Regions from separate parts of the Nonomuraea sp. NPDC004354 genome, predicted to be linked through region 2. Evidence: predicted binding sites of a transcription regulator. Region 2 holds the regulator's gene; each other region holds the start of a gene.
What was found. Region 2 encodes LexA, which represses DNA repair genes until DNA is damaged. Its sites were predicted from a motif close to TCGAACANNTGTTCGA; they were not measured.
Positions count from the first base shown of each region.

Region 1: the regulator LexA is predicted to act here: its motif matches at 2,884-2,899, upstream of recA (recombinase RecA).
Region 3: the regulator LexA is predicted to act here: its motif matches at 5,294-5,309, upstream of ACWENQ_RS05480 (SAV_6107 family HEPN domain-containing protein).

Region 1 covers NZ_JBSGDV010000001.1:638,071-645,865, forward strand. Annotated here, with positions in the region: gene ACWENQ_RS03015 (pyridoxal phosphate-dependent decarboxylase family protein) at 1-316, shown strand, start outside; gene ACWENQ_RS03020 (VOC family protein) at 359-847, shown strand; gene ACWENQ_RS03025 (DUF3046 domain-containing protein) at 1,091-1,285, shown strand; gene ACWENQ_RS03030 (AAA family ATPase) at 1,302-1,859, shown strand; gene ACWENQ_RS03035 (MarR family winged helix-turn-helix transcriptional regulator) at 1,908-2,330, shown strand; gene ACWENQ_RS03040 (hypothetical protein) at 2,495-2,761, opposite strand; gene recA (recombinase RecA) at 3,012-4,109, shown strand; gene ACWENQ_RS03050 (regulatory protein RecX) at 7,306-7,770, shown strand.
Region 2 covers NZ_JBSGDV010000003.1:864,322-872,116, forward strand. Annotated here, with positions in the region: gene ACWENQ_RS14630 (DUF2867 domain-containing protein) at 1-204, opposite strand, end outside; gene ACWENQ_RS14635 (TetR/AcrR family transcriptional regulator) at 219-839, shown strand; gene ACWENQ_RS14640 (serine/threonine protein phosphatase) at 922-1,983, opposite strand; gene ACWENQ_RS14645 (LysM peptidoglycan-binding domain-containing protein) at 2,528-2,833, opposite strand; gene lexA (transcriptional repressor LexA) at 4,549-5,256, shown strand; gene ACWENQ_RS14655 (MalY/PatB family protein) at 5,821-6,924, shown strand; gene ACWENQ_RS14660 (S41 family peptidase) at 7,387-7,795, opposite strand, start outside.
Region 3 covers NZ_JBSGDV010000001.1:1,164,604-1,172,398, forward strand. Annotated here, with positions in the region: gene metF (methylenetetrahydrofolate reductase [NAD(P)H]) at 1-78, shown strand, start outside; gene ACWENQ_RS05450 (GNAT family N-acetyltransferase) at 97-591, opposite strand; gene ACWENQ_RS05455 (YbaK/EbsC family protein) at 645-1,124, opposite strand; gene ACWENQ_RS05460 (L,D-transpeptidase family protein) at 1,223-2,068, shown strand; gene ACWENQ_RS05465 (TetR/AcrR family transcriptional regulator) at 2,495-3,109, opposite strand; gene ACWENQ_RS05470 (cytochrome P450) at 3,210-4,373, shown strand; gene ACWENQ_RS05475 (ferredoxin) at 4,367-4,567, shown strand; gene ACWENQ_RS05480 (SAV_6107 family HEPN domain-containing protein) at 5,572-6,018, shown strand; gene ACWENQ_RS05485 (MerR family DNA-binding protein) at 6,232-6,615, opposite strand; gene ACWENQ_RS05490 (MBL fold metallo-hydrolase) at 6,665-7,483, shown strand.

The sequences.
Region 1 (7,795 bases), on a different contig from region 2:
CGCGGTCAACGGGACCGACGCCTACACCGAGGCCGTCGAGCGCGGGCTCGCCCTGGCGAGGGAGACCGCCGAGCTGATCAGGGAGAGCGACCACCTGGAGCTCATCCGCGAGCCCGAGTTGTCCGCCGTGCTCTTCCGCCGTCCGGGATGGACCGCCCAGGACTACTACACGTGGTCAGAGCGGCTGCTGGCCGGGCAGATCGGATTCGTCACCCCCACCGGCTGGGAGGGCGAGACCGTCGCGCGTTTCGCTTTCCTGCACCCCGGCACCACGATGGAGATCGTGAAGGAGATTGTGGCCACGATGCGCGATTGAGGCGCCGATCCCGGGGACATAGAGCGGGAGAGGTGAGGCGACGTGACCATCGATTACGCAGCCATCGAGGCTGATCGCGAGCGTATCAAGCGGCAGTACCTCCTCCCGCACCGTCCATCGAGCAGCGCGCGCGGTCTGCACCACTTCGCACTGCTGTCCTCCGACGTGGAGCGGACGGTCCGGTTCTACCAGGAGCTCCTGGAGTTCCCCCTCACGGAGATCTTCGAGAACCGCGACTACAAGGGTTCCAACCACTTCTTCTTCGACATCGGCAACGGCAATTTGCTGGCGTTCTTCGACTTCCCCGGGCTCGACCTGGGGCCGTACCAGGAGGTCCTGGGCGGGCTGCACCACATCGCGATCTCCGTGGACCCCGCGACGTGGGAACGGTTGCGCGGCAAGCTGGAGATGGCCGGCGTGCCGCACCAGATCGAGAGCGGCGCCTCCATCTATTTCAGGGACCCCGACGGCGCCCGACTGGAGCTGCTCGCCGACCATCTGGGGGAGATGTACGGCTCGCGCGTGCTGTAGCCGCTACCTCCGTGACGCCCTGCGGGTGCGCGACGCACCCTCACGGGGTTCGGCCCTCAGACCGGCGTGCCGCTCGGCGCGCTCGGCCTTCTCCTTCTGTACGGCGAGCCGCTGCTGCAGGAGCAGGGCGCGGCGTCGCTCCCGATGTGACCTGGAATCGATTGACGGCTTGGGAGCCGCTTTGGAGGATTTCGCCATACGGTCTGTCCTACCCAGTGCGGGGCGGGTTCCATACTGGGGAGCATGCGTCTGACCGAGTTCTGGAGAAGGATGCGGGCCCACTTCGGCGACGTCTACGCCGAGTCGTGGGCCAGGGACTACGTGCTCGCCCCGCTGGGCGGGCGCACGGTCGAGCAGGCACTGGCCCAGGGCGAGAGCGCCAAGGACGTCTGGCGCGCGGTGTGCCAGGTGGAGAACGTCGACGGCAAGCTGCGCTGACCGCCGGGGAGGAACGGTGCACACCTGCTCGTGCTGCACGGCGGGGCCGCGGCTCGTGGTCTTCACCGGAGGCCCCGGATCGGGCAAGAGCACCCTGATCGACCGCTTGGGCCTGTCCGGCTCGCGGGAGGCGGGGCGGGCGATCATCCAGGACCAGGTGGCCATCGGCGGCCAGGCGCTGCCGTGGAAGGACGTCGACCTGTTCGCCGAGCTGATGCTGAGCTGGGAACTACGCTCCTACCGTCTCGCCGAGGCCATGGACGGCACCGTCGCCTTCGACAGGGGAGTGGTCGACGTCGTGGGCTACCTGCGCCTCGAAGGGCGTCCCGTGCCCGCCCACGTCGACGCCGCGGCCAGGCGCTTCCGCTACCACCGCACGGTCTTCGTCGCGCCGCCGTGGCCGGAGATCTACGAGAACGACGCCGAGCGGAAGCAGACGCCCGACGAGGCCGAGCGGACCTACGCCTCCGTGTCCTCGGCCTACCTCGACTACGGCTACGAACTGGTGGAACTGCCGCGCGCTCCCGTTGCGGAACGGGCCGCCTTCGTGCTCGGGCACCTCGGACGCGCCTGAGTTCGTCGCCTGTCCATAAAGTGGGCGCCGACACCGTAGGAGGAACCGATGGCGACGCTCGACCAGGACGTCTGGGCCGGGGTGGTACGGCTGCACGCCAGGGTGGAGCACTCACTCGCCACCGCGTTGCAGCGGCACGGCCTCGGCCTGTCGGAGTATCGGGCGCTGTGCCACCTGTCCGCGGCCGCCGACGGCGAGCTGCGCATGCAGGAGCTGGCCGACCTGCTCGGGCTCAACCAGAGCTCGGTCACCCGCCTGGTGGGACGGCTCGAGGCGTCCGGGCTGACCCGCCGCGACCTGTGCGCCAAGGATCGGCGAGGCGTCTACACGGTGATCACCGAGGCGGGCAGGGAACGCAGGAACGGGGCGAGAGCGGCCTACGAGGAGACGCTCACGGGAGCGCTCGACCGGGCCGCGGCCGACGGCCTGGCGAACACCGTGGCGGGCCTGCGGGCCTCGTTCGTCGGGTGACAGGCGCGTGCGGTGTCCGCCGGGCTGCTCGTGCGTGCCGTAGCGGCGGGGGTCGTTCGGCTGGGTCGCGCGGGCCGTAGAGGTCCGGGTCGCTCGGCGGGGTCCGCGTGTGTCGTACCGATCGGGGGCGCTTCTCCGGCTCGCGCTTGCCGTACCGGTCCGGGTCACTCGTCGGTCAGGCAGGTGTGGAGCGCCTCCGCCGTACCGGCGGGATCGTCGGCGTGGCCCTGGCCGCCCGGCGACCACAGGAAGACCCACGCGGCGGCGGACGGGGTCGCGAAGATGATGGTCTGGCGGCCCGTGCGCGGATGCCACACCCACAGCACCGGGTCGTCGCCGCCGATCATGCGCCCCACGAGCCCGCAGCCGGGGAGCAACGCCGCGAGCGCCTCCAGGTGGGTGCGCCGCTGCCCGGTGTACGTGCTCGTCACGTCGCCGCCTCTCGACCTTTCCAACAGGATCTCCCCAGGTCAGCGGCCATGGCAACCGGCCCGGCGGATTGTCAGGGAATGTCGGCCGGGCACGGCGGGTGGTCGGCGTGTTCGAGGCGCGATCGAACAGCCGTTCGGCTACCATGAGAAGCGCCGGCCACGGTGCCTCGCGCGTCCGGCGGAAAATTGTCGGTCCCACCGCGTAGCTTTCACTCGACCGACCACACCACGACCCTCCCGGGGAGTTCCCATGGCTATCAACGACCGCGAGAAGGCCCTTGAGACTGCCCTCGCACAGATCGAGCGGCAGTTCGGCAAGGGCTCCGTCATGCGCCTCGGCGATGACGCCAGGGCTCCCATCGAGGTTGTCCCGACCGGTTCGATCGCGCTCGACGTCGCGCTCGGCATCGGTGGTTTCCCCCGCGGCCGCATCATCGAGGTCTACGGTCCCGAGTCCAGCGGTAAGACCACGGTGGCGCTGCACGCGGTGGCCAACGCCCAGCGGGCCGGCGGCATCGCCGCGTTCATCGACGCCGAGCACGCCCTCGACCCCGAATACGCCAAGAAGCTCGGCGTCGACACCGACGCGCTGCTCGTCTCCCAGCCCGACACGGGTGAGCAGGCGCTGGAGATCGCCGACATGCTGATCCGCTCGGGCGCCGTCGACATCATCGTCATCGACTCGGTCGCCGCCCTGGTGCCCAAGGCCGAGATCGAGGGCGAGATGGGCGACAGCCACGTCGGTCTCCAGGCCCGTCTGATGTCCCAGGCGCTGCGCAAGGTCGCGGGCGCGCTCAACAGCACCGGCACCACCGCCATCTTCATCAACCAGCTGCGCGAGAAGATCGGTGTCATGTTCGGCTCGCCCGAGACCACGACCGGTGGTAAGGCGCTGAAGTTCTACGCCTCGGTCCGCCTCGACATCCGGCGCATCGAGACGCTCAAGGACGGCACGGAGGCGGTCGGCAACCGCACCCGCGTCAAGGTCGTCAAGAACAAGATGGCGCCGCCCTTCCGCGTCGCCGACTTCGACATCCTGTACGGCGTGGGCATCTCCCGTGAGGGCGGCCTCATCGACATGGGTGTGGAGCACGGCTTCGTCCGCAAGTCCGGCGCCTGGTACACCTACGAGGGCGACCAGCTCGGCCAGGGCAAGGAGAACGCGCGTAACTTCCTGCGCAACCACCCCGACGTGGCCAACGAGATCGAGAAGAAGATCAAGGAGAAGCTGGGCGTGGGCCCGCGCGTCGACGCGCCCGCCGAGGCCGCCGCTCCCGCCGCCCCTCCGGCTCCCGCCTCCTCGGGCCGCGGCTCCAAGGCTTCCGCGCCCAAGCCTGGTGACGTCTGATCCGGGCTGAGCCATGAGCACGTCGTCGGACCCTGACCAGCGGCCCTCCGGCTCCACGCCGGAGCCGCCCGCCTCCGCGACCCTCCAGCGGCCGGGCCAGGGTCCTGACGCGCGCACTCCCTCGGAGGTGGCGGGTTCTCCCACGACCGCCTCCGAACTGCGCGGCGGCTCAGCCACCCCTCCCACGTCTTCCGGCGACCGCGATGCCGTCACCCCCGCCCACGGTGAGCCCTCGGCCGGCGACGGCACCTTCGCCGGTGACCCTCACGATGGCGCACACCACCCCCTGGGCCGTGGCGACCACGACGGCCGCGCCACCGGTGACCGACCCCGCGACCGCTGGGGCCTCGATGACAACGGACCGGACGGCCGGCACGCGGCAGACCCCGACTCGTGGACCTCACCCGGCTCTGGTTCCTGGGACCTACGGAACCCCACCGGCTGGGGCCCCGGCCGGCGGTATGACGCTGACCAATGGAACTCGGGCATCTGGAGCACAGCATCCCGACTTTCGGAATCCCGGGGCTCGGGTTCATGGGACGCGGAAAGTGCCGGCGCGGACGCCTGGAGCCCGGGACCGTCTGGCTCGGGCTCGCGGGATCCGAACAGCGCCGACCCTGAATCCTGGGACACGGGGACCCAGGATTCAGGGTCGTGGGGCACGGACAGCACCGGCGCGGACGCCTGGAGCCCGGGGCCCACTGGCTCAGGTCCGTGGGGCGGGGACAGCACGGGCGCGGACACCTGGGACACGGGATCCCCTGGCTCGGGTTCGTGGGAGACGAACAACGCGGGCGCCGACAGTTGGGGCACGGCATCCCGGGGCACGGGTTCGTGGGACACGAACAGCACCGGCGCGGACGCCTGGGGCAGCATCCCCGACGGCGTCGCCGACCTGGCCTCACCCCGCGCGTCGCGTGGAAGAGGCCGGGCACGGCCGCGTTCGGCCGACGAGCCCGCCCCCGCCTGGCCGTTCGCCGCGACAGGCCCGGCCTGGTCACCCACCAGCAGCGCCGAACCCACCGACCACCCTGACGACCGCGCCTCCGATAGTGGGGATCGGACGTCCCAGGCAGAGGCGCGTCCCTCGACACGAGACGAACGCGCCTCCCGTGTGGAAGACCGCACTTCCCGGGCCGAGGAACGGACTGCCCGTGTGGAGGGCGGCACTCCCCGCACCGAGGGACGCGCCTCCCGTGTGGAGGGCGGCACTCCCCGCGCCAAGGGACGCGCCTCCCGTGTGGAGGGCGGCACTTCCCGGGCCGGGGAACGGACTGCCCGTGTGGAGGGCGGCAGCTCCCACACCGAGGGACCGACTCCACTCGTGGCGGAGCGTTTGTCCCACGCGGAGGGACGCTCGTCCCATGGGGAGGGACGCTCGTCCTCCGCTCAGGCGGTCGGCGGGGGCGAAGGGGGCGCTTCTCCGGACGATCGTGGCGACCCCGTCGTCAGAGAACCGGCCGTCGCTCCGTCGGCCGGCGAGAACACGGCCTCGCCGGAACCATCGCCCAGCAGCGCGCGCACAGAAGACCCCGTTGCAGACACCACCGCACAGAAACCGCCCTCCCGACGCGAGGAAGAGGACGACCGTCCCGGGGCGGCGCATGACTGGGGCGCGTGGCCTGACATCCCGCAGCGGGAACCACGATCCAAGCGCCGGTCTCGGGCCCGATCGTCCAGGGACCAGTGGGCCGTCCCCGAGGGAGGGCTCGGCTCGGGCGACGACGGCAGCGGGTCGAACGCGTGGCTCGACTCCGGCGATGACGGCGGCCGGCCGTACGGGTGGCTGGAGTCAGGAGATGACGGCACCCACTTGGAACGTGGGCTCGCTTCCGGCGACGACGGTCTGTCGGGGAGTCGCGGGGCATCACGCTCGCGTAAGGGCTCCCGCCGCGCCCGAGGTGAGTCCCGCTGGACCGGCAGTGACGACAGCGCCCCTCGGTCGACCCGTGGTGGCGCCGGGTCTACGGGAAGGCGTTCCTCGACCCCTACCGGCTGGGGTGACGACCTCTCGACCGATCACGCCGACAGCGGCTGGGATGACGGCAGCACGGATGGTCATGGCGACGGCGGCCGGGGCGGGAACGCCTCACGTGGCCGTGGTGACGGTGGTTGGGGTGCTTCAGGCAGCCGTGGTGATGGCGGTTGGGGGGCGAGCGACTCGGGGCGACAGCTTGATGGCGACCGGGGTGCCGGCCGTGATGGGGGCGGCTGGGATGCAAGCTCCTCGGGCCGGCGTAGCGATGGCAGTCGGGGCGGTCGCCGTTCGGATGGTCGCGCTGAGGGCGGCTGGGGTAGCAGCCGAGGCCGGGATCGTGCCGGCTCGGGACGGGGGCGTGCTGGCTTCGGCTCAGGTGACGGCTTCGTCGACTTCGACTCCAAGGGTGAGGCGCCCGAGTGGGCCAGGGGAGAGGACCCGCCGAACAGAGCGTCGGATGCCGCGTGGTCGGCTGGGCCATCCAGCGATTACCGTCCTGCCGTTTCCGGAACGTCCGGTTCCGGGGGCGTCGGGGAGGTCGGCGGCAAGGGCCCTACGGGGTGGCCACAGTCCATCCCCCGGAGGCGAGGCTCGGCCGAGCGTCCGCCACACGACGAGCAGGGACACCGGGAGCAGGACGACGAGCCCCAGGAGCGGCAGACGGACGCGGCCGGAGTCGGTCCTTACAGGTCGGCGCCGGACCTGGGTGCCGGTGAAGGACGGTTCGGGTCCGAAGACGGGCCTGGTGAAGCGCGGTCCGGGGCGAAAGTCGGTCCTGCCGAAGGATGGTCCGGAGCGGAAGAGCAGCCCCGTGATGGCCTGTTCGGGTTCGGAGAGGAGCCTGGTGAAGGGCGGTCCGGGGCGGAAGACCGGCCTGGTGACGCCCGGGTGGGATCCCGTGATGGCCTGTTCGGGTTCGGAGAAGGGCCCGGTGATGGCCTGTTCGGGTCGGGAGAGGGGCCCGGTGGCAGCCTGTTGGGGGCCGGGGACGGGCCCGAGGGTGGCCTGTTCGGGTCGAAGGACGGTTCTGTTGAAGGATGGTCCGGGGCGGAAGATGGGCGCCGTGAGGGTCGGCGTCAGGGGCAGGGAAGGCGGCGCGGCGGCGGGTCGCGGAAGGGAAGCGGCAGAGCTCGCTCCGCAGGCTGGGCGGAGGGGCCGCAGGAAGGGCCCGAGGCGGCTTCGGGCCCCGAGGCGGACCCGGAGTCGGTCGCGCGGGCCATCTGTCTGAGGCTGCTCACGATGGCGCCGAAGACGAGGGCGCAACTCGCCGAGGCGTTGCGGAAGCGCGATGTGCCCAGGGAGGCCGCGGAGGCGGTGCTGGATCGATTCACCGAGCTGGGGCTGATCAACGACGAGGCTTTCGCCGACGCGTGGGTGGACTCCCGGCACCACGGTCGGGGGCTCGCGCGCCGGGCGTTGGCGGCGGAGTTGCGGCACCGGGGCGTGGACAGCGACACGATCAACGAGGCCGTCGAGCGTGTCGACTCCGACCAGGAGGTGGAGACGGCCCGCAGGCTCGTCGAACGCAAGCTCGCCTCCACCCGTGGGCTTGATGCGCAGGCCCGCACCCGGCGGCTGGCCGGGATGCTGGCGCGGAAGGGGTACGGGGCAGGGGTGGCCTACCGGGTGGTCCGTGAGGCGCTGGAGAGCGAGGGTGTCGAGGTGGAGGACGACTTCCCCTAGACGCGGAGGGAGCGTTTTGCGGCTC
Region 2 (7,795 bases):
CGTTCGCCCAGGTCGCGAGCGGCGGCCGGAGCCGGCCGAAGAAGCGTCTCGCGCGTCTGGTGCGTGCGTCCGACGGACTTCTCGACGCGCCCGGGCCGCGGGTGGTGAAAGGCGACATGACCGCCGGTCATCTCGGTGTCTCCATTCATTCATACGCCACCGTATAAAATGAGAATAGCCCCTGTTATACGGGGGCGTATACATGGTGGAGAAGTGAGGTGAGACACATCGTGGGCGCAACTCGCACGCCGCGTGACAGGTGGATCGAGGAGGGGCTGCGGGCGCTGGCCGCCGGCGGCCCGGACGCCGTCCGCGTCGAGGCCCTGGCGAAGAGACTCGGCGTCACGAAGGGCGGGTTCTACGGGTCCTTCGCCGACCGCGACGCGCTGTTGGAGGCGATGCTGGACGCCTGGGAGCGGGAGAGCACGGACGAGGTGATCGACCGTGTCGAGCGCGAAGGCGGCGACCCGAAAACCAAGATCGAGCGCGCGGGCGTGCTCACCTTCTCCGACGACCGCCTGCTGCCCATCGACCTCGCGGTCCGGGACTGGGCCCGGCGCGACGAGGGGGTCGCCGAGCGCTTGCGACGGGTGGACAACAAGCGCATGGCGCTACTGCGGGAGATGATCGGCACCTTCTGTTCCGATCCCGACGAGGTGGAGGCCCGCAGCATGCTTGCCTTCTGCGTGGCGATCGGGGAGCACTTCCTCGCCGCCGACCACGGCGACCGCACCCGGGCCCAGGTCCTCGCCCGCGCCGCCGACCTGCTGCTCAACCGCCCCCACGAAGACCACAACAGCCAGGTGTCGTCCCGGGTGGCCGGCCACGATGACGCATGAGCGCGGCGGCAGGTCGGTCCGCGATCCCGGCGCGCCTCACCCGGCACATCCCGGGGACGCCGCGGCGCGCGCGGGCGGGCTGTCAGCGGGACAGGGCGGAGCGCGCCCGGTGGATGTCGGCCGCCGGGTAGGGTGCCGTCCTGGTCTCGTCGAACAACGTGCCGTAGAACTCGTTCATGACGGCGGCGACGGGCGCGTGGCGTCTGAGGATCTTCCCGATCGGCTCCGGGACGCCAGGGAGGCTGTCACCCTCGGCGCACCGCCGTACGAGATCAAGGAGCTCCGCCCGGTCAGCCGGGCGGCTCAGAGCGATCACCAGCCGGTTGACCAGTTCCCGGGCCGTGTAGGACTCGTCGTGGCCGGCGTTCAGGCGGAGGAAGTCGCGCTCGGCGCCGGAGAGCTCGAAGCGTGGGGAAGACGCCAGGCCGAAGTCGGTGAAGTACAGGCGGCTGCCGTCGGTGAGGATGTTGCCGAAATGCGCGTCGAAGTGGAGCAACCCGTTCGCGTTCATGAAGGAGACCCCGGCGGCCAGTTCCCGTTCCAGGAGGGAGCACGCCGATTCGACGGCGTCGCCGCCGAGGGCGGCCTGCACCTCCAGCCACCGGTTGACGTCCTGCGGAACGTACTCCAGGAACAGCACGACCGCGGCCGACGCCTGCGCGAGCGCCTCCAGCCGCGCGCGCACCGCCGGGGAGGACTCCCAATACGCCGCGGCCTCCTCCAACGCCGCTTGTTCTCCGGCCGTCGCCATCCGGGCCGGCTCCCGCAGCACCCGCCAGTGGTGCAGCAGCGGAAAACCGTCGAAGTGGCCGCCGAGCACCCACCCGGTCGTCATGACGTGCGCGGCCAGCTCGCGCCAGACGCCGGACCCCGACCCCAGCCCGAGCCCGTAGTGGCAGAACGTGGGAAGCCCGAACAGGTTCGCGGTGGACCTGGTGTTCTCCGGCCGCCTCTCCAGGTCGGTGAGGGGGACCCGCTTGACGAAGACCGGCCTGCCCTCGACCTCCAGGAGCGCGGTGGGACCGCCGACACCGGCTCCGAGGGGTGGGGCGGCCTCCACCAGCTCGGCCAGCCGTCGGTCGGCGAGCAGCCCCAGGGCGGTGGAGACTGCACTATGGCGAGCCAAGCGGGCGGCACGGGACATGTCCGGCGCATTCCTGGACGATTCAGTCACAGCGGTCCTCGTTTCATGATCGTCATGCGGACGCTACCGTGTGCGTGTCCACAATCGATCAGCCGGGAGCCGCTTGAGGGCAGGACGCATGGGGCGATCAGTCGCTAGATCCTCCGTGCACACCGCCTTCAGCAACGCTTGTGTCGGCTCCGCCGGCTCGTGGATCGGGCCGTCTCCGGGCCGGCAACCGCCGTTCGGACCACGGCTGCGAGCGGCTCTTTCGATGCCATCGCCGCCGCCCTGATGGGCTGCCGCCGACATTCCCATGAGACGGCGTCGGGCCACCCCGACCGCGACGGGATGCCGTCGGCGGCTTGGCGCTCCGTCCGTCCGATGCCGTCACGCACTCGTGTGTGCACGCTGAGTCGGCAGTCGGCGGTCGGCGGGCGGTGGTCGGCGGGCGGTGGTCGGCGGGCGGTGGTCGGTGGTCGACGATCGGGGAGGCACGGGGGCGGTTCGTGTCGGTCGCACGCGCGGGCGCCTGCCGTCCCTCCGGTCCGGAATCGCCGGTCGGTCAGGGAGCTTTGTCGGGGAGGTACAGCCGGCCGCCCGGACGGATGAGTGAGCTCTCCAGCCCGTTGAGCCGCTTGATCTCCTCGGCGACGGCGGTGGGGTCGTCGCCCGGAGAGATCGCCGCGGCGATGGTCCACAGCGTGTCGCCCTTCTCCACGATCACCCACGGCAGGCCCGCGTGTCCCGCACTCGTCGTCTCCTGAGCCATCGCCCAGTTGGTCGCCTTGGCTCCGAGCACGAACCCGCCCAGGGACAGCACGGCGAACAGCCCCACGACCGCGACCCTGCCTCGCCTGGTCAGCCTCATGGGCGCCGTGAGCCGCACCGACTTCCTCGCCTGTCGCTCCCCCGCCAACTTTCTTGGTTGTCGCTCCGCCGCCGACCTCCTCGCCTGTCGCTCCCCCTCCGACCTTCTTGGTTGTCGCTCCCCCGTCTGCCTCCTCGACTGTCGCTCCTCCGGCGCGACCACCCGAAGCGCTCCCCGCGTGTGGCGCGCGCCCGACCGCGGCCGCCTGCCACGACCCGTACCCGCCCGTTGCTCTTGCGCGCGGACCGTTCCAGGCCTTTCCCCCGCCCCCGCCTCGACGACCTGCGCCCGGCGAGCCGGACCCGCGACCGCCTGCCCCACGCGACCCGAACCCCCATCCACCTGTCCCGTGCGTGCCCGGCCAGAGAGCTCCTGCGCCTCCCACGCCGAAGCCGCGACCGTCTTTCCTATGCGAGCCCGACCGGAGACAGGCTGCCCCTCCCAGGCCGAAGCCGCGGCCGTCTCTCCCGTCCGAACCCGGCCGGAGACCGACCACCTCTCCCAAGCCGAAGCCGCGGCCATCTCTCCTATGCGAGCCCGACCCCGGAGCGACTGCCCCTGACCATCGCGGCTTGAACGCGTCGCCCCTGCTCGTCCAGGGCGTGCGAGCGCCTCCCGCACACGGCGTGCCCCCGGTCCCGGTTCTTTCGTCTGCAGGTTCGCGGTCGGCGTGTCGCCCGGCCGACCCCTACCGGCCTGCGCGTGCGCGGCGTCAGGGGGAGCCTCGCGCCCTTGTGGCGCGGGCCTCCCAGGACCGCCGTCCATCGCGCCAGGTCGCCGCCTGCCCCGAAGCCGCCACCCGCCACGCAGGCCGCCGCTCTTGCCCCTTGACGTGAGCCGCTGCGGCTCGCGCCCGCCACGCGCCACGTCACCGCGACCCGTCCCACCCGACCGGCCGTCACCGCGACCCGTCCCACCCGACCGGCCGTCACCGCGACCCGTCCCACCCGACCGGCCGTCACCGCGCCCCGTCCCACCCGACCGGCCGTCACCGCGACCCGTCCCGCCGGACCGGCCGTCACCGCGACCCGTCCCACCCGACCGGCCATCTCCGCGCCCCGTCCCGCCCGACCGGGCGTCTGCGCGCGCCTTCCGCTCTCGCCTGCCGTTCATCGCCGCCCCCGTATCTGTGCTGTCGTCTGCCGGGCCGGGCGCACCCTCCCGCACACCCGGCCCCGCCACCCCCTGGTCGCGGACGACCCGCAACCGCCCGCCTCCTGCCCCGCGTGGTCCCGTGGACTGTCCGCCCGATGCCCCTCGCGACCCGGCAAACCGTCCACCCCCAACCTCGCGCGGCCCCGCGGGCCGTCCGCCGATCTGCTTGTCCTGGCCTGCCGTACCTCGGGGTGGAGGGACCAGGCGGAGGCGCCGGTCTCCTGGTACGGCAGGGCGCCCGCACTCCTCCCTGGTGATGTCGGCGATCAGGGTGAGTTGCTCGTCTTGGCCGGTCGAATCTGTCGTCGTGGTCGCCCGCACTGATGACCTCCCGCCACCGTCGACCCAAGGAAAAGGTCAAACAAAGATCAGTGAATCGAACACGGTGTCGATCGAACTCCCGTACGATGTTGTACACCACGTCACCGACGATTTCGAGGAAGACTCGAACAATTGTTTGAAGTTGATCTCCATCGGCGGTACGGTCGCTGTGTGCGACATGAAGACCACGGACCGGAAGGGTGGGCCGGTGAGGCAGGCCGCCGGGCGAGGAGGAAAGCATGAGCGAGCCGAATGACGGCAACGGCGTCAGCGACCTTGCGGTCCGCCGTCGCGACTCACTGGGCCTGACGCCCAGGCAACGCAAGATCCTTGAGGTGATTCGCGACTCCGTCCAGCAGCGCGGCTATCCGCCGTCCATGCGTGAGATCGGCGAGGCCGTGCAGCTGACCAGCACGTCCAGCGTGTCTCACCAGCTGACCGCGTTGCAGCGCAAGGGCTACCTGAGGCGTGACCCGCACCGCCCTCGCGCCCTTGAGGTGAGGCTGCCGGGTGAGCCCGTGCTGTGGGTCGACCCCGATGCCAGCGAGGTCGAGTCGCAGGTGAGCAGGCCGACGGCCGCCTACGTTCCCCTGGTCGGTCGCATCGCCGCCGGTGGCCCCATCCTCGCCGAGGAAAGTGTGGAAGACGTCTTCGCGCTGCCCAAGCAGCTCGTCGGCGAGGGCACCCTCTTCCTCCTCCAGGTCGCGGGTGACTCGATGATCGAGGCAGCGATCGCTGACGGCGACTGGGTGGTCGTACGGCAGCAGCCGGTGGCCGAGAGCGGTGACATCGTGGCAGCCATGATCGACGGCGAGGCGACGGTGAAGACGTTCAAGCGCAAGGACGGCCACGTCTGGCTGGTGCCGCACAACGCCAACTACGACCCGATCCCCGGCGACGAGGCCAGCGTCCTCGGCAAGGTCGTCGCAGTCCTGCGCCGCCTCTGACCGCATCTCGCCGCTCGATCGGCCCTCACCTTTCCCGAGGGTCGATCGAGCCGGCGTAGCCCTGGCCGGTGGGACCGACACAGCCCTGCCCAGTCCGGAATGCCGTGTCGCTTGAGTGTCCGTCGCTTCCGCACGCCGACGCCCGGAATGGCCTGTCGCCTGGCTGTACGCCGCCTCCGCATGCCGATGCCCACGCGCGGATCCCGGCTCCTACCCGCGAGCGACGCCTTCGGGTGGAACATCACCCGACCCGCGACCGACGTTACGCACGGAGCAGCGACCCGACCGGCGGCCCAGTCGTGCACGTCGGCGGCCGGATGCCGACGGGCCGGGTGGAGCCGTACCCATCGAGGGGCGCGCGTCCGAACCCCAGCCCACAGTTCGGGGAACGGACTGGCCATCTCTTCATGCGTTGGTGCGAGGGCTCTTCCAGGCATCCCGCTATCCGGACTCGGGCGCGAGCTGGTCGCACAGAACCCTCCGACGCTCGGCGACACCGATGCGTTCGATTTCCGGCAATCCCGGCCCATCGGACATTTCCCGGGTCTGGGTGACACTGATCGGGTGGACGACTTCTTCCCCCCGCCCGCCAAGGACGGCCTGAAATGGGCGAGCGCCGGTCCCGATGTCATCGCCTGCTGGATCGCCGACATGGACTTCGCCACCGCTCCCCCGATCGTCGAGGCACTCCAGCGGCGTGCCCGCGGGGACCTCGGCTACCCCACCTGGGCCGCCGACCCGCAGGCCGGACCGCTGGCGGAGACCTTCGCCGAGCGCATGCTCACCCGGTACGACTGGCCCGCCGACCCGGCAGCCGTCCGCACCTTCTCCGATCTCAACCAGGCGCTCCAGGTGGTCCTTCATCTCGCCACCGAACCCGGTGACAGGATCGCCATGCAGGTTCCGGCGTACCCGCCCTTCCTCGGCACGATCGAGGAGATGGGCCGCACGCTGCACACCGACCTGGCGGATCTGGCCGGCTGCCGCGCGCTCGTCCTGGTCAACCCGCACAACCCCACAGGAAAGGTCTTCACCAGGGACGAGCTCACCACCGTGGCCGAGCAGGCCGAACGGCACGACGTGCTGGTCATCGCCGACGAGGTCCACGCCGACCTGGTCTACTCGCCCGCCACGCACATCCCGTTCGCCACGATCCTGCCCGAACGCACGGTCACGCTGACCTCCGCGACCAAGGCCTTCAACCTCGGCGGTATCCGCTGCGCGCTGGCCCACGTCGGCTCGGCACGGGTCCGCGACGCGCTCCAGTCGCAGCCCGCCTTCCTGTACGGCGGGGCGAACATCTTCGGCGTCGAGGCCACGGTCGCCGCGTGGAGGCACGGCGACGGGTGGCTGCGCGACACCATGGCGGCCCTGGACCGCAACCGGCGTCTGATCGCCGAGCGGGTGCCGGGGTACGCGATGCCGGAGGCGACCTATCTGGCATGGCTGGACATGCGACGGCCGGGGATGGCGGAGGCGCTGGAGAGGGAGGCGCGGATCCTGGTGAGTGACGGCGCCGCCTTCGGACCGGGCGGGGAGACCTACGTACGGGTCAACTTCGCGACGTCGACGGAGACGCTGGCGGAGATCCTGGACCGCCTGGCCCGGGTCTGGTCGCCGGACCCCGATACGCCCTACTCGTCGCGATCCCTTGCCGGACCCTGCTGAGGCCGAGGCTCGTCACGAGCACTCTGATTTCGGACAGCCGGGGTCGCACCGCGACACCCGGCACCTCCGGGGCGCTGAGCGTTCTCGGGGGTGGGCGTTCTCGGGGGTGGGCGTTCTCGAGGGTGGGCGTTCTCGAGGGTGGGCGTTCTCGGGAGGGAAGCGGCGCGACGAGACGCAGGCGATGCCGGTTGGAGCGGCGCCGATTGGAGCGATGCCGGTAGGAGCGATGCCGGTAGGAGCGATGCCGGTAGGAGCGATGCCGGTTGGAGCGGCGCCGGGATCAGCCTCCCGTGGTGCCCGCTGAGCCGCGCACGAGAGGCGGCCCCGACAGCTCCAACCGTAGACGGTCAGGCCCAGCAGCGCCGACCGCACGGAACGTCCGGCCCCCGGCAGTGCCGACCACACGGAACGTCCGGTCTCCGGCACTGCCGGGGCCCGCGCGCGACCCCGCTCAGCGGCCCGTCAGTTGCGGGTTGGGGGAAGGTCGGGCGGTGTGGCCGCCGGTTGCTGGTCGAGTGCCGCCAGCGCCAGTTCCACCGCCTTCTCCAGCTGCGGGTCCCGCCCCGCCACCCGGTCCTGCGGTGTGATCACCACCTCGATGTCAGGGTCGACGCCGTAGTTCTCGATGTTCCACCCCTCGCCGTCCAGCCAGAACGCGTACCGGGGCTGGGTGACGACCGTTCCGTCGACCAGCTGGTACCGCCCGTCGATGCCGATCACCCCGCCCCAGGTGCGGGTGCCGATGAGCGGACCGATGTTCCGGTTCTTGATCCCGGCGCTGACGATGTCCCCGTCGGATCCCGCGAACTCGTCCGTGACGGCGACGACGGGGCCACGCGGCGAGTCCTCGGGGTAGCGCATCGGCTCGTAC
Region 3 (7,795 bases), on a different contig from region 2:
CACTTCATCACCTTCAACCGGTCGAGCGCGACGCGTGAGGTGTTCCAGCTGATCCAGCCGGCCGCCCTGTCGGCCTGATCCCGCCGCCGCGCCCGCTCAGCGCGGGGGCAGGGGCAGGGGCGTGCCCGCGATCGCGTAGTGCTCGTACCCGCCGGGGAAGACGAACTGGGTGAGCAGGTCGGTGAAGCCCACCGCCCGGTAGAGGTGCCGGGCGGCCGTCGGCTGGTCGTGCGTCGACAGCACCGCCGACCGCTCAGGACGGCCCTCGCACAGGGCGTGGATCAGCGCCCTGCCGATGCCCTTGCCCTGGTAATCGGGGTGGACGTGGATCTCGGCCACTTCCAGCGAGTCGCCCAACCAGGCGTCGGCCACCTGGAGGCCCGACTTCTCGGCGAGCGCGCGGTAGACCACGTCGTGCCACCACTGTCCGGCCTGGCCGTGGAACCCGTAGGCGAAACCCGCGGCCCGGCCGTCGGGCAGTTCGGCGAACAGGCAGCGGAAGGCCGGGTTGGCGCCGTGGCCGCGCATGATCGCCTGCCGCCCGGCGAGCTGGTCGGCCGGCGGCTTCATGGCGGCCGTGTAGATGCCCATCACCGACTCGAGACGGTCGGTGAACTCCGCAGATCCGGTGCCGCGGATGGCTATCACTCGACTTCGACCGCCGTGCCGCCGGTGATGCGCAACAGCTCGTCGAAGGTGGTCGGGAAGACCGTGTGCGGGTGCCCGCCGGCGGCCCAGACCTGGTCGTGCTTGTCCAGCCACGTGTCGACGAAGGTGCGGATGGGCGCCGGATGCCCGACCGGGGCGACCCCGCCGATCGGCTGGCCCGTCGCCTCGCGGACGAACTCAGGGGTGGCCCTGCGCACCCGCTCGACCCCCGCCGTGCGGGCGACCAGCTCGACGTCCACGCGGTGGGCGCCGCTGGTCAGGACCAGCAGCGGAGCGCCGTCAGCGGCGAAGATCAGGCTGTTGGCGATGGCGCCGACCTCGCACCCCAGCTGCGCGGCCGCCGCGGTGGCCGTCGGCGCCGACTCGGGCAGCACCACGATCTCACCCGTCGCGCCCAGCTCACGCAGCGCCGATGCGACACGAACAGCGTTGGGGTGCAAGAACTTTTCCGGCATGCGCCCACTCTAAACAGATTGACCCAGGAATTGCCGGTCCATGGTGGTGCGCTAGGGTCCTTTGATTCGATTGTTAATTATTTGAGGGGATGGATGGCATGGGAGCTCGGCGCCAGCTCGGCCTGGCTGCTCTCTTGACGGTGGGCACCGTCGTTCTCTCAGCGTGCGGCACGGCCGCCACGCCGCAGCCCGCGGCCGCGGTCATGCGCGCCCCCGCGCCCGTCACGTCGCCCGCCGCGGCGCCCATCACGTCGCCCGCCACGGCGGCCGGCGCGATGGCGCGGGTGGAGCGGACCGTCACCGCGCCGGACAAGACGCTGAAGCTCGGCTCGAAGGGCTCGGCGGTCGTGTGGCTGCAGAAGCGGCTCCGGGAGCTCTCCTACCTGCCGGGCAAGGCCGACGGCAGGTACGGCGGCAGCACGCTGGCCGCCGTATGGGCGTTCCAGAAGGTCAACGGGATCAGGCCGACCAGCACGGTCGGCAGGCGCACCTGGGACGCGCTGGAGAACCCCAAGCAGCCGCAGGTCCTGGTCAAGAACGGCAAGCCGACCAGGGTCGAGGTCAACCTGACCAAGCAGATCCTGGTCTACTACGTCGACGACCAGGTGAAGCTGATCTCCCACACCTCGTCGGGCAGCGGCGTGCCGTACTGCGAGACGGCGGTCTGGCAGGGCAAGTCGCAGCGGTTCTGCGGGTCGGCGACGACGCCGACGGGCGACTACAGGACGACGTGGCGGGCGAAGGGCTGGCACAAGTCGTACCTGGGCCAGCTCTACAACCCGATCTTCTTCAACGGCGGCATCGCCTTCCACGGCGCGCTGTCGGTGCCGCTGTACCCGGCCTCCCACGGCTGCGTGCGGCTGCCGATGAACGTGGCCGAGGTGCTGCCCGGAATGCTCGGCAAGGGCGTGCCCGTGCACGTCCGGGGCCGTTTCAGGCGCTAGCCGAGGAGGTCCTGACCCCGGTCGGTGGTCGTAGCCGATCAGCGACCGGGTGTCGGGCCGGCCGGTGGCGCGGCCGTGCCGGCTCACGGCGGTCACGCGGGGGATGCCATCCGGGGCAGGACGTGGGCGACCGCCAACCCGCCGCGCTCCGCCGGCCGCTGGGCGCGCCGCCGTGGGTCAGTGGTTCAGGACCTCAGGTGAGCCCTGGCGGGCGCAGGCTGTCGTCAGGCGGGCCTCCTCAGACGGACCACGGACCGTCAGGCGGGTCTCAGGCGGGATCGCCAGGCGGGTCTCAGGCGGGCCTCCTCAGGCGGACCGTCAGGCGGGGCCCTCAGACGGACCGTCAGACGGGCCTCAGACGGGCCTCAGAAGGGACCGTCAGGCGGGACCGTCAGACGGGTCTCAGGCGGGACCGTCAGGCGGGTCTCAGGCGGATCGTCTCGTGGTGCCGAGCGAGTCGAGACCGCCGGCGACGATCCGCGCCGCCGCGCGTACCGCCGCCCACACCTCGGCGTACGGCTCGCCCCTCGACAGGCTCATGACGGCCGCCAGCTTCGTCGCGCCCACCATCGCCCCCACCGCGGCAGCAGCCGCCACCGGGTCCAGCTCGTCCGGGTAGGCCGCGCACAGCGCCTCGGCCGTCCGCCGCTGGCTGTCGAACAGCAGGTGGAGCGCCCTCGCCTGGAGCGCGGGGACCGTCATCACGAGCTGGAAGCGCTCGCCCCCGAGGCTCCTGGCCAGATCGTCCTCCCAGGTCGCGCCCGTCTCGACCACGCGCAGCAGCAGCTGCGCCACCGACTCTCCCGGCCGCCGCGCGGCCACCATGGTGAGAGTCCGGTCGAGGCGCTCCCCGGCGTCGAAGAAGACGATGTCCTCCTTGCCGGCGAAATAGCTGAAGAACGTGCGCGTCGACACCTCGGCGGAGGCGGCGATCTCGGCGAGCGTCGTCTGCTCGAACCCCTTCTCGGCGAACAGCCGCATCGCGCCCTCGACGAGCGCGCGCCTGGTCCTTGCCTTCTTGCGCGCCCGAAGTCCTGCCATATCCGTCATTGAAGCAATGTAGTGCACTGATGGAAATTTTGCATGCGATGAGGTTTTCTGGAGGGTAGTCGATCACGTCGATCTCACGAAGGAGCGCGACATGAGCTACCCGATGACCCGGCAGCGCAGGTTCGACCCGCCCGACGAGCTCTTCGACGACCCGGCGCCGGTGCGGCCGCTGACCTTCGCGGACGGACACCAGGGCTGGCTCGTGACGGGACACGCGGCCGGCCGGGCCGTCCTGGCCGACCCGAGGTTCAGCACCGTCCCCCGGCGGCTGCACCCGCTGCTCGCCTCGCGGCGCGTACCCGAGGGGGAGGTGCCGCCCGGATTCTTCCTCCGCATGGACGCGCCCGAGCACACGCACTACCGGCGCCTGCTCACCGGGCAGTTCACCGTGCGCAGGATGAACCAGCTCAGGGCGCGCATCGAGGAGATCACCGCGGCTCGCCTCGACGACATGGAGCGCGCGGGCCCGCCCGCCGACCTGGTGCGCACCTTCGCGCTGCCGATCCCCTCACTGGTGATCTGCGAGCTGCTCGGCGTGCCGTACGACGACAGGGAGCAGTTCCAGCGAGACACGACCGAGCTGCTGCGGCTGGCGAACTCGCCCGAGCAACTGACGGCCAAGGTCGGCGACCTGATCAAGTACGTCTACACGCTGGTCGCGCGCAAGCGGGCCGAGCCGGGCCACGACATGCTCACCGGGCTGGTCGACAGCGGCGAGCTGAGCGACGACGAGATCGCCGGCATGGGCTTCCTGCTGCTGGTGGCGGGTCACGAGACGACTGCCAACATGCTGGCGCTCGGCACGTTCGCGCTGCTGCAGCACCCCGAACAGCTGGCGCTCGTCCGCGACGACCCGTCCGTGATCGACAACGCGGTGGAGGAGCTGCTGCGCTACCTGTCGATCATCCACTTCGGCGCGACGCGGGCCGCCGTGGAGGACGTCACGATCGAGGGCACGCTCATCAAGGCGGGCGACTGCGTCGCGGTGTCCATCCCGGCCGCCAACCGCGACCCCGCCCGCTATGCTGACCCTGCCGTCCTCGACGTGCGGCGGCCCGCGGGCGGGCACCTGTCCTTCGGGCACGGCATCCACCAGTGCCTCGGGCAGCAGTTGGCCAGGATCGAGATGCGGGTGGCCTACCCCGCGCTGCTCGGACGCTTCCCCGCCCTGCGGCTCGCCGTCCCCGTGGACGCGGTGCCCATGCGCTCGGACATGAGCATCTACGGCGTGCACGCACTGGAGGTGGCGTGGTGAAGGTCAAGGCCGACAGGGACGTGTGCATCGGCGCGGGCATGTGCGTGCTGACCGCGCCGCTGGTGTTCGACCAGGACGAGGAGGAGGGCCTGGTCGTGCTGACGTCGGCAGAGGTGCCGCCGGAGGCCGAGGACGCCGTGAGCCGTGCGCTCACCCTGTGCCCCTCCGGCGCCATCACCCGCGTCGATCCGTAGGCGGCCTTCGGCCCTCATAGCGCCGGTCCGAGGGCGCCCCCGGCCATCGCGTCGATCTGTAGGTGCCCTCGGTCATCGCGCTGATCTGTGGGCGGCCTCGGTCATCGCCTGCTTCGGGCACCCTCGGGTGTCATCCCGCTGATCCGTGGGAGCCCTCGGTCATCGCCTGCTCGATGGGCGCCCTCGGGTGTCACTGAGCCGATCTGTGGGCGCCCTTCGCGAGTTCGTCGCGCCGATCGGCAAGTGCCTCGTGGGCGCCATCGTCCCGGCGACCGAGGAGTCCTTCGACGTCATCGCCGCGCCGATGTACGGAAGTCCCATAGGTGGTGCCATCGCTGCGGCGATGCGCAGAGACCCGCAGGTGATGGCGCCGCCGTGCCGAGGCGCGGGAGTCCTCGGGCGGCATCGCCCGCGTCGATCCCTCCAGCGGCTCTTGGCGTACCTTCAGCGATCTCTCAACGATCCCTCCCGGCCTCTTGGCGTGCCTCCAGCGATCTCTTGGCGGTCCCCTCCGGGGCCTCTTGGCGTACCTTCAGCGATCTCCCGACGATCCCTCCCGGCCTCTCGGCGCGCCTCCAGCGATCTCTTCGCGGTCCCTCAAGGGCCTCTTGGCGGTCCTCCTGCGGCATCGCCCGGTGTCCCGGTCGCTCCGCGTGTCGCGCTCGCCCCGCAGGTCAGGCCCCATGATCGAACCTGTGTTCGCCAATCGGTTGACATTCAAGGTCATCGAAATTATGTTCGACGGAGTGACGTGAGACTCGCGGCTCGCGTCGAAGAACCTGGTCGCGGGCTCCCGCCACCCCCATGCGGGGCCCGCGGTCGGGTTCCACGGGCGAAAGGCGCGTCCTCGTCGTCGGCGGAGACGAGCGGGCGCGCCTTGACCGGACGGGGAGAGGGGAAGCTCCTCGTCCGGTCGCCCGGCGGAAATGTCGGTGGCGTCTGCGAGTGTTGGCTCCACCGACGGAGACGCCGGGAGCCGCCACGACCCCTCAAAGGAGGCTGGCATGACGACAAGGCTCAGCGACACGCACGGGCCCCGACTGTCGCCCGCAGTCAGGGCGCACCTCACCGAGTCACGCACCTGCTTGGCCGACGCCGTGACGGCCCGTACCCCCGCCACCCGCTACGTCGCCGCCCACCTCGCCGCCCTGCGCTCGGCGGCGGCGATCCTGGCCGCCCGGCCCCGTCCGATGGAAGGGCGCAGGCGCCGGCTGCGCAGTGCCTGGGAGCTCCTGCCCGAGGTCGAGCCCAGGCTCGCCGAGTGGGCCGCCTACTTCTCCGTCAGCGCCGCCAAGCGCGCGGCCGCGGAGGCGGGCATGGTGCGCGGCGTGACCCTCGCCGACGCCGACGAGCTCCTGGCCGAGGCCGAGACGTTCGTGTCCATGGTCGAGGAGATCCTCGGCGTCGCCGGGCAGCCCGCCCTTCCCGTCAGCGTCCCGCTGGCGGGCTGAGGGCCGCACACCCGGTCTCAGTCGCGGCTGGTCGCGTCATTCTCGTCGGTGGGAGGATGAACGCCCAGCCGGCCGTCCGGCTCGATCCCTCCGCGAGCCGGACCTCCCCCTTCCACCCCACGCGTTCACATCCCCGCTCCCGCTCCTGCTACCGCTCTCTGTGCGCTCGTCCTCCCGCACTCAGTGGTCTCCGGTGTCATGAGGCGCTGAGCGTCATCCGGTCCCGCGCACCGTTTGCTTGAACTCCGGGCAGGCGACGAGCGGGTCGTGCGTGCACGAGGCCGCGTGGCGCAGGCTGTCACGCATCCGGGTGAGCTGCGCGATCCGGTCGTCCAGTTCGCGCGCCTTCTCGGCGATCCGGTCGCGCAGTGCCTCGTCGGACGGCTTGGCGTCCAGCAAGCGGCCGATCTCGCCCAGGGAGAACCCCGCGCTCCTCGCGCAGGCGATCAACGCCAGCCGGTGGAGCGTGTCCGGCTCGTACGCGCGTCTGAGCCCGTTGCGCCCGGTCGCCCTGATGAGCCCCTTGCGCTCGTAGAACCGCAGCGCCGAGGCCGCCAGGCCCGACCGCTGGGCCACCTCGCCGATGTCGAGCAGCATTCTTCGCACCCCTTGACTTGAACCGCGATTCAAGTCGCAGTCTAGGGGCATGACGAAAGTTCACCATCTGAACCTTGCCTCCATGCGCACCGTCGACCCCACCTACGACGGGCTCGCCCCAGCCCCCGCCGTCAGCCACGCCCTGCTGGTCGAGACGGACGCCCACGGTCTCGTCCTGGTCGAGACCGGCCTCGGCGTCGACTCGGTCGAGCGGCCGGAGGAGGTGCTCGACCCGGAGTGGGTGGAGCTGGTCGCCCCGAGCCTCGACAGGGGCGAGACCGCGCTCCGCCGCATCGCCGACCTCGGCCACGATCCCGCCGACGTGCGCCACATCGTGCTCACCCACCTCGACGTCGACCACGCGGGCGGGCTGCCCGACTTCCCCGAGGCGACCGTCCACGTGATGGCGGCCGAGCACGCGGCGGCGATGGCAGGGGCGCCGAGCCGCCGCTACCGTCCCGCGCACTGGTCGCACGGCCCCCGCTGGGAGCTGTACGCCACGGGGGAGTCGCGCGAGGAGTGGTACGGCTTGGCGGGCGCCCAGCCGCTGCGCGGGCTGTCACCTGACTTCCTGCTGGTGCCGCTCGGCGGTCACACGGTGGGGCACGCGGCGGTGGCGGTCAGGGACGGGGACGGCTGGTGGCTGCACGCCGGCGACGCGTACTTCTACCACAAGGAGATCGACCCGGCCGGGCCCGAGTCGCACCTGCTGTTCGACATCGTGCAGCTGGACTCGCAGGTGGACGGGGAGCTACGGGTGGCCAACCAGGCCAGGCTGCGCGAGCTCGTGCGCGACCACGCCGACGAGGTGCGGGTGTTCTCCGCGCACGACCCGTGGGAGTTCGCCCGGCACGCCACACCCGCCTGACGCGCCCCGCCACCCGCCCCGGCCCGCGACGGTCTCGACCTCACGCCCCGGCCCGCGACGGTCTCGGCCTCACGCCCCGGCCCCCGACGGCCTCGACCCCACGCCCCGCCTCACGTCCGGCCCGCGACGGTCTCGACCCCACGCCCCGGTCTCGCGCCCCGGTCCCGCGCCCCGGTCTCGTGGTCTGGTCTCGTGGTCCGGTCCCGCGCTCCGGCCCTACGGTCGGGCCCGCGACGCTCTGGTCCCGCGCCCTGGTCCCGCGCTCCGGCCCGGCGGTCGGGCCTGCGACGCCCTGGTCCCGCGCCCCGGGCC